Regions from separate parts of the Arthrobacter sp. TE12232 genome, predicted to be linked through region 3. Evidence: riboswitches for the same ligand, from Rfam matches in the RefSeq annotation. Region 3 holds a riboswitch; each other region holds the start of a gene.
What was found. Region 3 has a riboswitch for cyclic di-AMP ahead of ACVWZ7_RS20035 (hypothetical protein). Riboswitches for the same ligand answer to the same signal wherever they lie in the genome.

Region 1 (3,263 bases), 2.7 Mb from region 3:
CGGTCCATATGAGGGCTTTAGGGTCAAGCTGTGCGGGGGCTGTGGAAGTCCGCCGGCGACGCACGGAGTCGTCTGCAATGCCCGTGCTGCCGGAGCTCCGGACAGATAACCGGGGGCGGTGCCCACAACGCGGTGGTGGTGCACTGCCCCCGGTTGGTCCGTCAGGGAGCCAGCAGAGGACAAACGTTCGCTGCAGTGCCCGGTCCGCTGAACCTCCTCAGCTCCGAGTTGTCCAGGTTGAGGGCGTAGTTGACGTTGCCGGTGGTCAGGTACAGGCCGTCCGGCGAGGGGAGCAGCAGTAGATTCCTTCCCGTGGAGACTACCTCAACGCTGTCGCTGAGGAATGTGTAGCGGCTGGTACCGGTGATCACGTAGTTGAGGGTCTTGCCGTTGGCCGTCAGTGTGATTTTCAGTCCTGGCGACGTACTGATGACAGTGCCGGCAGGCGTCGCGATGTTCTTGAACTTGCCGGTGAGCTGCGCCGTGACCGGAAAGCCACAATTATCCAATGTGAACGTGGCTGGATCGGCGGGCTGCGGAGGTCCCGACGGCACCGCCCCGGCCGGTCCGGCGCCGACGAAGAGTGCGGCCGCGAGGACCGCCGGAATTGCCCATTTTTTCATGTTGTGCTCCTGGAATTTGATTCCGTGCCCTGGAGCGGGCACCCCGCGTACTTGGTGAATGGAGGCAGCGGTGCCCAAGCCTCCCGCCCCGACCTTGAGAAAACCTTGTTCTCCGAAATACGCGAAGGCCCCGGATCACGATGGATCCGGGGCCTCATGGGCGCTGCTGGCTGGTGCCGGGTTAGTACCAGTTGTGGGACAGGTGGAAGTTCAGGGCGCCGCAGGGGGAGCCGTACCGCGTTTTGACGTAGTTCAGGCCCCAGTTGATCTGGGTCCGGTAGTTGGTCATGTAGTCCGCGCCGGCGCTCGCCATCTTCGAGGCGGGCAGGGACTGGACCACGCCGTAGGCGCCGCTGCTGGCGTTCGTGGCGGTGGTCTTCCAGTCCGATTCCTTGGTCCAGAGCTTCTGCAGGCACTGCATCTGGCCGGGTGCCCAGCCATAGCTGCCCAGCTGGGCCGCGGCGTAGGCCTGTGCCCCGGCGGGGTCGTCGATGGCGACCGGCGCCGGCGCCGGCGCGGGAGCCGCTGCGGGAACGGGGGCTGCTGCGGGAGCGGGCGCCGGTGCTGCCGCCGGGGCCGGCGCGGCCGGGGCAGCAGCGGCAGCGGGGGCGGGTGCCGGTGCTTCGGCGGGCTTGACCTCCGAGATCTGAGGTACCGCGCCGCTGGGTGCTGCAGCTGCCGGCGCGGCGACCTGGACCCGTTCAAAGTTCAGCTTGGCCAGGGGATCGGCCGTGGTGGCCGTTTGGGAGCTCGCAACAGTCGCCCCGTAGCTGCCGGGCTCTGCGGCCTGGCTGGCGGCGGCGCCGCCTGCCACGAGTACTGCGCAGGCGGCGGTGACGACGGCGGCGCGGCGTCCGGTGATGCCGAGCCCGGTGGCCAGTCGCGACAGGGCGGACGCCTGCGGGGCCGGTGCGGCACGGTGGCGCGACTTGCCGGCGCGGGAATGTGAAACGCCGTCAGGGCGCGTTTGTACCTGGAATTCAGTCATGATGGCCTCTCAACGCCTGCGGAGTTAGCTGTCGGGTTCGGATGAGGTCATCCGGCCGCACGGAATATCACGTGTCGGCTTCACCCCAAGGGCGCATGTGTGCAGAATGCCCGGGAACTCTGGGTCCCCCGCCTCTGCCTGGTCCAGCGGAATCCGGGAAGCGGCAGAGTTTGGCGTCCATCCGGATATGCGGCACAAATGGAGGCCGCACTCGAAAAACGGTACAGGACTCCTGGGCTTAAGTCACATTTGGGTAACGGCGGTCACAGGGGCGGCGTGTCGCGTTGCGCGGGATTCCCCGCGCGGGTGCCGGTAGCCGACCCTGTAGCCCCGGTGCCGGTTACGCCGACGGCGGTACGGCCGGGAGCCGTGCAGCGAACTCCGTCCGGCCTGGTCGGGACGTGACCTCGACGGTCCCCCCGTGGGCCTCCACGATCGACTGGACAATGGACAAGCCCAGCCCGCTGGTGCCCTCGGACGTCGGTGCGCCCGCGGTGGCATATCCGCTGCCATTGCTGCCGGTTGCACCCCCGGACCTGCCGGAAGCAGAGCCGGAAAGAGGACCGGTAGAAGAGCCGGAAGCGCCGCGGGCAGCGGACCCGGACCGGGCCCCCGCCGTCGCTGCCGCAGGGCTGCCTGCGGAGCTGGCTGCCGGATTGGTGCGCGACGCGTCAGCCCGCGCGAAGCGGGCGAAGACTCGGCCGACGAATTCGGGGGCGATGCCGCTGCCGTTGTCCGTCACAGTGACCACGGCGCTGCCGTCCGCCGAACGCATGACGCCCGTGACCACCTTGGTCCCCGGTGCCGTGTGCTTGCGCGCATTGGACAGGAGATTGGCGAGGACCTGGTGGAGTTGGGCCGCATCGCCGCGCACCACCACCGGCTCATCCGGCAGTTCCAGCTGCCAGATCCGGTCCGGGGCCATGACCTTCTCATCGCTCACGGTCTCGACGGCCAGTTGGGTGAGGTCGACGTCGGCGACCTTGAGCGGCTGCCCCTCGTCCAGGCGCGCCAGCAGCAGCAGGTCCTCCACCAGGGTGGTCATCCGCTCGGACTGGCTTTGGACGCGGGCCAGGGATTTCTCGCCGTCGGGCGTGAAGTGCTCGGTCATCCGCATCAGCTCCGTGTAACCGCGGATGGCCGTGAGCGGAGTGCGGAGTTCGTGCGAGGCATCGGCGACGAACTGCCGCACCTTCATTTCGCTCTCCTGCCGCGCCTCAAGGGCGTTGGAGACGTTGTCCAGCATCTGGTTCAGCGCGTAGCCCACGCTGCCCACTTCGGTGCCGGGGTGGGCGGCCGACGCCGGGACACGCACCCCGAGCGCCACCTCGCCGGCGTCGAGCGGCAGGCGGGAGACCTTGGTGGCCACCTCGGAAAGCTGCTCCAGCGGCTTCATGGTCCGCCGGATGACCGCCGTGCCGGCGAGGCCGATCAGCACCAGCCCGCCTGCGGACACGACCACCATGGTCCACACCAGCGAGGCCAGGGTGTCCTGCTTTTCCGCCAGCGGGAGCCCGGTGACAATCACGTCGCCATACGGTGCACGCACGGCCATGAGCCGGTACGCGCCGGCCGAGAGCGTCCGGTCCACCGGCACACCGTTCGGGGCCAGGGTGAGGAGGACGGCGTTGTCGTCGGGGGAGAGGCTCTTG
Region 2 (3,263 bases), 2.9 Mb from region 3:
GCCGATTCCGGTAGCAGGAACGGATCCCACGCGGGGGTCGGCTTCTCGAGTTCCTTGATCTGCCAGATGGTGCCCTTCGGGGGACCCGGGACAAATCCGAGCTTCCAGCCCATCTCTGCCGGCGTGTGGTCGCCCTTGGCATTGTTGCAGCGCAGGCAGGCGGCCACGAGGTTCTCCCAAGAATCAGCACCGCCCCGGGACTTGGGCTGGACGTGATCGATCGTGTGGGCTGCCTTGCCGCAGTACGCGCAGTGGTGGGCATCGCGGCGGAGCACGCCGCGGCGGCTGACCGCCGTCATCGTGTTGTACCGCGGCCGGATGTAGCGGTTCAGGAGGATCACGGACGGGCGGCCGAGAATGTCCTGCGGGCCGACAACGGGGTCGTCCCCTTCAGCCACCACGCTGGCCTTTCCGGTCAGGACAAGGACGAGCGCCCGGCGGAAGGTGATGACCGCCAGCGGTTCATATCCAGCATTCAGAACGAGAGTGCGCATCCGCATACCTCTTCACGGCCGCACCCGCCAGGGGCACGAGGGCCGGCTGCCCTGTGCATGGTCGGGCTATGGATCGACAAGACAAGAGTAAACACTCAACTGCCAGATCACCGAATGTTTTTTCGGCGGCGCGGCCTCCTGCGCGGAAAATTCATATCCCGGTAACACGAAAGACCCCCGCCTCAAGAGGCGGGGGTCTTTGAAAGTGCGGGGGCTTGTGCCTAGCCGCCGACGCGGATGAAGACCGGGCCGGAACCGACGTTCACGCTGTAGAGAGCGGTGGTGCCGCCGTTCCAGCCGCCGTGGACTGCCATGCCGTTGCCGACGTAGACAGCGATGTGGGCCATGCCCACGCCACCGTTCTGGTAGTAGGCGAGGTCGCCCGGACGAGCTTCGGCGGCGCTCACGGTGCGGCCGAGGGACAGGTAACCTGCCGGCCAGCCGTGGTAGTGGATACCGGCCGCGGCCAGGGCGTTGGTGGCAAGGGCGGTGCAGTCCTGCGCCACGCCGAGCTGTGCGTAGGCAGCGGCAGCGATGGTTGCACCGGCGCCGCTTCCGATTCCGGCGGGGGCCAGGGCAGCTGCGCCGCCGTTGACGCCGGCCTGGGCGCCGCCGGCCTGGGTAGCTGCGGCGGTCTGGACCTGCACGACGGGCTTGGGAGCCTCGACGACGGGAGCCGGCGACGTGGTCACGGCGGGCTTCTCGTAGGAGATCGCGATGGTGGAAGCAGCCGAAATCGTGGCCGGAGCCGACGACTGGACTTCCAATGCGGAAGCGGAGGTGGATTCGCGCTGAACATTGGTCTCAGCAGCGTTGGCTGCGATTCCGCTGGTCAGAACCAGACCGGAAGCTGCGGCGATGACCGCGGCCTGACGGCCCATGCCGCCGGCGTTGTCGCCGACTGCCTTGGCAATAACAGCCAGCGAGTTGGTCTTGGTGACCTCGGCGCGGTGCCGTGCAACGGTTGCACGAGTAGTCATTAAGTTCTCTCTTTCGTGATCCTTGGACCGCGCGTTTTTGGGCGCGGACTGAGGACGCTCCGGCATCTTGGGGGTACGCCGGATCGCCCCGAAATGGGTTACTTAGCGAAGGGTGTACTGCGAAGACGCGCCAAAAGCGGAAACTGCATGCTGTCCGGACTCGGTAGAGAATGAGCCAGCGGAACGTGATCCCATCCGGGCGCCGGCAAGGGCGGCACGTGATGTGGAAGTCAGCGGGCTCAAAAGAGCCGCGCCAGTGCGCATACGCGCAGCATTGTGGCGTGAAGACACGAAAGTAGCCTCTCCCAATGCCTACGAGGTGAGCTGTCGGATTCGGATGGGAGTCACCCGGCCGCGCTGCTTCCTGGGAAGCGTTGCGACTTAACCCCTAGGCCTTCTTTCGAAGGCCAAAATTGGTTCCCCCGCCCCTGCCAGACGATGTAATGCGAACGGACCTTGAGCGGTGGCAGAGCTAGGCAATCCACTCAAGAGCGCCAACTTCGGAAAAGTTGGCGTGCTTCAAACCCTACAGGACTCCGGACTCAATGTCACATTCAGATCACGGCGTGTCACGGGAATTTGAGAGCTCTCCATCGTCTTTATTAGAGCCAGCCGAGGGGGTCAACAACGTCGCCGTTGACCATCACTTCAAAGTGGAGGTGGCAGCCCGTGGAGGCGCCGGTGGTCCCGCTCAGCGCGACGATATCGCCGCGGGAGACCTTCTGGCCGACCTTCACCGAGGACGAGGACAGGTGGTTGTACGTGGTCTCCAGACCGTTGCCGTGGTCAATGACCACACGGTTGCCGCCGCCGTAGGGGTGCCATCCGTTGAAGGTCACGGTGCCGCTGGCGGCGGCGTGGACCGGCGTGCCGCACTGGGCGGCGAAATCCTGGCCGCGGTGAAACTCCCCCGGGCCGCCCGTGATGGGGCTGACACGGTAGCCGAAGGGCGATGCCGTGATCAGCTGGTCCAGCGGCGGACCCAGCGTGCCGGCTGAAGCCGCGCGGGTAATGCTGCCGACGGACTGGGCGCTCAGCAGTTGCTTGAGCTTCCCGTCCGGGTCGCCTTTGGTGGCGATGGCCGTCCGGCTGAAATCAAGCTTTGCGGCGGCGGCAGCCGTGACGTCCGGCTGTACTGCGGCCGAGACTGCGGATCCGTCGGTGTTCGAGGCCATGACGGGACTCGTGACGGGGACCGTCACCGTGAGGACCAGACCGGTGGCGGCCAGCGCGATTCCGGCCTTCTGCCCCACGCCGCTGGCGGCGGCAAAGTCCGTTACCTGACGGAACGGGCTGCGGCGGCTGCGGCGCTCGTCGCGGTGTGCGTCACGCGGGCGTTCGGCCGTATGCGCGACGACCGGGCGCGGCTCCGGAGCGGGACCGGTCGCGCGGCGACGGCCCCTGGCGGTCTGGGTGGTCAAGAACGGTTCCTCTCTGAGAGCCTGCGAAGTTAGCTGTCGGATTCGGGTCAGAGAGATCAAAGACCCGGTCCGCCGTTGCAAGCACCCGGTCACCGAGGCGTCCTTAGGGGATCGTTCGATGGAAGCTGCTTGCCGCTGACGGACTTCACCCCAAGGCTGCCGAAGAAGCAGCCGATAGTGGTTCCCCCGCCCCTGCCAGGAGGTGGTTCTGCGACTGATCCGCTGGCAGGGCTCGGCTTCGGATCAGGTAACGCTTTGGTATCGGTACAGGGCACTAACTATAGGTGATTAAGCCGCTCGGTGATAAATCCGTGATCGCGTTTGTGCAGAACTCATGGGTCGTCCCATGACGGTGACGTTTTGGCTGG
Region 3 (3,263 bases):
GGTTCCGGCCACGAACATCATCAGTGCAAACCCGATGTTGGCCAGGAAGCTGAACGTCGGATCTGCCGGGTTCACCAGGCCCAGGCCCGTCCGTCCGATCGCGATCCCGGCCAGCAGTTCGCCCAGTACCACCGGCAGCCGCCAGTGCACCGGCAGCGCGAGCAGGGGACCAGCCAGGGCGACGACGGCGATCAGCGCCAGGGTCAGGAAGGTCATGGCTCGAGACTGCGGGACGGCCCCGGGCCAATCGGGGCAACAAGCTTCACCGGAATGTCGGTGTTCTCGTCCGTGAGGTAGGAGGCGCAGACCCGGTGATAGCCGTCGGCAATCTGGGCCGCGACTCCGGCGTCGAGGTCCCCGCGGACCAGGAGGACGGGGGAGAGCGGGCGGCCGTCGGCAATCTTGGCCAGGTCGGAGGCCACATGGGGGTTGTCCCGGGTCAGGAGCGGCAGGCCTGAGGCCCGCAGGATGTCTTTGGCCACGTGGTGGGTTACGGGCGCCAGGCGCAACGACTCCACGATGACGGCGGCCCGTGCGTCATCGGTGAGCAGCGAGAGATAACGACCGGCGGCCGGATAGTCGTGTTCCTCGGGCTCCCCGCGCCACAACACCTGGTCGCCCTCATGGCCCTTGTCCGAATCCTTTGTCATGGAATGAGACTAGTCCCGTGGAGGGGGCAGCGCGCCTACGTTCCTGACCGCCGTTCCACCACCGCGTAGGCCTTGCCGTCCAGGAATGCCCAGTCGTTGACAACCATAAACCCGAGGGCGTCCACCCGGTCGTTCAGGACGTGTTCGTCGAAGCCGCCGTCCCGTGGCTCCGCATCCCATGTGGACACATGGACGTCCGGGCCGTCGAGGATCAGCAGTTCGGTATTGACGTCGAAATCCTCCTGGGGCTGGTTGCTCAACTGGCAGATGGCGATACAGTGGCTGTTCATTTCGGGCCTCCGCTTCCAAGGTGGTGCTGATGGCATCATCTTATGGTCGAAAAGCTGCACCGCCCTATGGGCAACTGCCGGACCGCACTGTGGCGGCCGTTACCTGAATGTGACTTTCGCCTGCGGTTCGCGCTACGGTGGATAAGTGCCTGTTGTCTCCGATACGGGCGCTCCCCAGCCGATTGCCTAACTCTGCCGCGGCCCGGGGGTAACTCGCACCAACGACCGGCAGAGACGGGGAAACCACTTTTGGCCTGCTGATACGCAGGCCTTGGGGTGAAGCCGCACAGTGCCCGCAACGACGGGCCCCGGAGTGCGGCCGGGTGACTCCCATCCGAATCCGACAGCTCACCTCGCAGGCATTGGGAGAGGCTACATCCATGTCTTCAATCAATACTTTTGCGCGCCATGCCGCCGTCCTCGCCGCCGCATCCGGCCTGGTTCTTACCAGCGGAATGGCCGCCAACGCAGCCCCGGCACCCGTGCAGCGGGACTCCGCCCCGGCCTCCGCCGCGGACGTCAAGGGACTTCTCAGCGCGCCCGTCAGCGCCGATTCAAGCGTCAAGATCAGCTTCGACCGCCCCGCAGTAAGCTCTGTCGCCGCGCCGGTCATCGAACAGCCCAAGCCCGTTGCCGCTGCTCCCGCAGCAGCGCCGGCAGCAGCACCCAAGGCGGCCGCGGCGCCGTCCGTACAGGTGCAGGCAGCTCCGGCGGCCGCCCCGGCCGCGGCGCCCGCCGGTGGCCGCAACGCCATCATGCTTTCTGCCGCATACAGCCAGCTGGGCATCACCCAGGACTGCACCGCGATGGTGGAAAAGGCCCTTGGCGCGGCCGGTAAGCCCGTCGGCGACATCGGGCCCCGGGCCTTCCTCGGCCTCGGAACCGTTGTGGCGGCCCCGCAGCCCGGTGACATGGTGGTCCAGTCCGGCCACGTCGGCATCTACGCCGGCAACGGCCAGGTGATCAGCGGCGGCATGAACGGCGCCAACCAGACGATCGTGCACCCGCTGTCCTGGCTCACCGCGACCGGCGGCGTGACCTTCGTCCGCGCCTAAACCCCGCACGGGCCAGACGGCCCCTCCCGGGGCCACCCAATCCGGAAAGACCGGCGATCGATTTTCCCTTGGGGGCAAGCGATCGCCGGTCTTTCCCTTGTCCGGATTCTCACGGATTCCCCCGGTCTCTCAGTCATTTTTGCCCGCGGCGAGCGGAAGCGTCATCTTCATGACCGTGCCGGCGTCGCCGGTGGAGGCAACCTCGACGGCGCCTCCGGCAGCCACGGCGATCTCCCGGACCAGGGCCAAGCCGATGCCAAAGCTCCGTTGTCCCTGTGTTCCGCCGGTGCTGGCGGTCCGCACGAAGCGGTCAAAGATCCGGGCCTGGTCCACTCCGGTGATCCCGGTCCCTGTGTCCGCCACGGTGATGACCGCGCGGTTCTGCTCGATCGCCGTCGTGATGGTCACACGGCCGCCCGGCGGGGTGTGGGAGAGGGCGTTGTCCGCCAGGGCCAGGACGGCGCGGCGCAAGGCGTTGGCGTCGATCCTGGCCAGCGGCCGGGCAACGGCGAAGAAGTCCAGGCGCACGTCCCGTTGCTCCGCGACCAGCCGAAGGCTTTCGGCGACGCCGGAGGCGGTGTCGGCGAGGTCGGCAGGCGCTGCCGAGCGGTCAGGGGCGTCGGTGGTGGCCGCGAGGAGCAGTTCGTTGACGATCCCGGTCAGCGTCGCCGCGTCCTCCCGGATCCGGGCCAGGTCCTGGGCCTGTTTGGAGCCGGGCTCGGTGTTGCGCTGGGCAAGCTGGATCCTGGTGTCCAGGATGGTCAAGGGAGTGCGCAGTTCATGGCTGGCGTCCTGGACGAAGCGCCGCTGCCGGGCCAAGGCGTCGCCGAGGGGGCGGATGGCGCTGCGCGCGCTGAGCCATCCGACGATGCCTGCCAGCACGATTCCCGCGACCCCGGCGATGAGCATGGCTTCGAGCACGTCCCGGGAATCCAGGTAGGCGTAGGCCGCCCCGGCCGATGCCGAACGCGGAACTTCAGGATGGGCCAGCTGGTTGACGAGGTACAGCGCCGTGGCGGCGAGGAGTCCGAGGACCATGACCGCGCAGGCGGCGCTGATCCGCAAGGCGACTTTGAGGGAGGCCTTGCGCAGGGTGGAGTGGTCCGGGGTTTCGCCGGCGCCCCCGCCGTTACTCATGGGCATCGCCGATCTGGTAGCCGACGCCGTGCACGGTGCGGATGACGGCCTTGGAGATCTTCCGGCGCAAGTGGTGGACATAGGTATCGATCACCCCCGGCTGGTCGGAGGCATGGAAGTGCGCTGAGAGG

Region 1: linked by a shared signal. The riboswitch ahead of ACVWZ7_RS08000 (aggregation-promoting factor C-terminal-like domain-containing protein) and the one ahead of ACVWZ7_RS20035 (hypothetical protein) in region 3 are both predicted to bind cyclic di-AMP.
Region 2: linked by a shared signal. The riboswitch ahead of ACVWZ7_RS07125 (NlpC/P60 family protein) and the one ahead of ACVWZ7_RS20035 (hypothetical protein) in region 3 are both predicted to bind cyclic di-AMP.

Annotation. Positions count from the first base shown of each region.
Region 1 is NZ_JBSSFK010000001.1:1,825,583-1,828,845, reverse strand. It holds gene ACVWZ7_RS08005 (hypothetical protein) at 162-623, opposite strand; gene ACVWZ7_RS08000 (aggregation-promoting factor C-terminal-like domain-containing protein) at 805-1,611, opposite strand; cyclic di-AMP (ydaO/yuaA leader) riboswitch at 1,611-1,770, opposite strand; gene ACVWZ7_RS07995 (HAMP domain-containing sensor histidine kinase) at 1,952-3,263, opposite strand, start outside.
Region 2 is NZ_JBSSFK010000001.1:1,627,645-1,630,907, forward strand. It holds gene ACVWZ7_RS07120 (HNH endonuclease) at 1-494, opposite strand, end outside; gene ACVWZ7_RS07125 (NlpC/P60 family protein) at 716-1,474, opposite strand; cyclic di-AMP (ydaO/yuaA leader) riboswitch at 1,770-1,939, opposite strand; gene ACVWZ7_RS07130 (M23 family metallopeptidase) at 2,077-2,895, opposite strand; cyclic di-AMP (ydaO/yuaA leader) riboswitch at 2,900-3,113, opposite strand.
Region 3 is NZ_JBSSFK010000001.1:4,481,749-4,485,011, forward strand. It holds gene ACVWZ7_RS20020 (cation:proton antiporter) at 1-216, opposite strand, end outside; gene ACVWZ7_RS20025 (hypothetical protein) at 213-650, opposite strand; gene ACVWZ7_RS20030 (hypothetical protein) at 686-940, opposite strand; cyclic di-AMP (ydaO/yuaA leader) riboswitch at 1,118-1,316, shown strand; gene ACVWZ7_RS20035 (hypothetical protein) at 1,321-1,995, shown strand; gene ACVWZ7_RS20040 (sensor histidine kinase) at 2,125-3,132, opposite strand; gene ACVWZ7_RS20045 (response regulator transcription factor) at 3,125-3,263, opposite strand, start outside.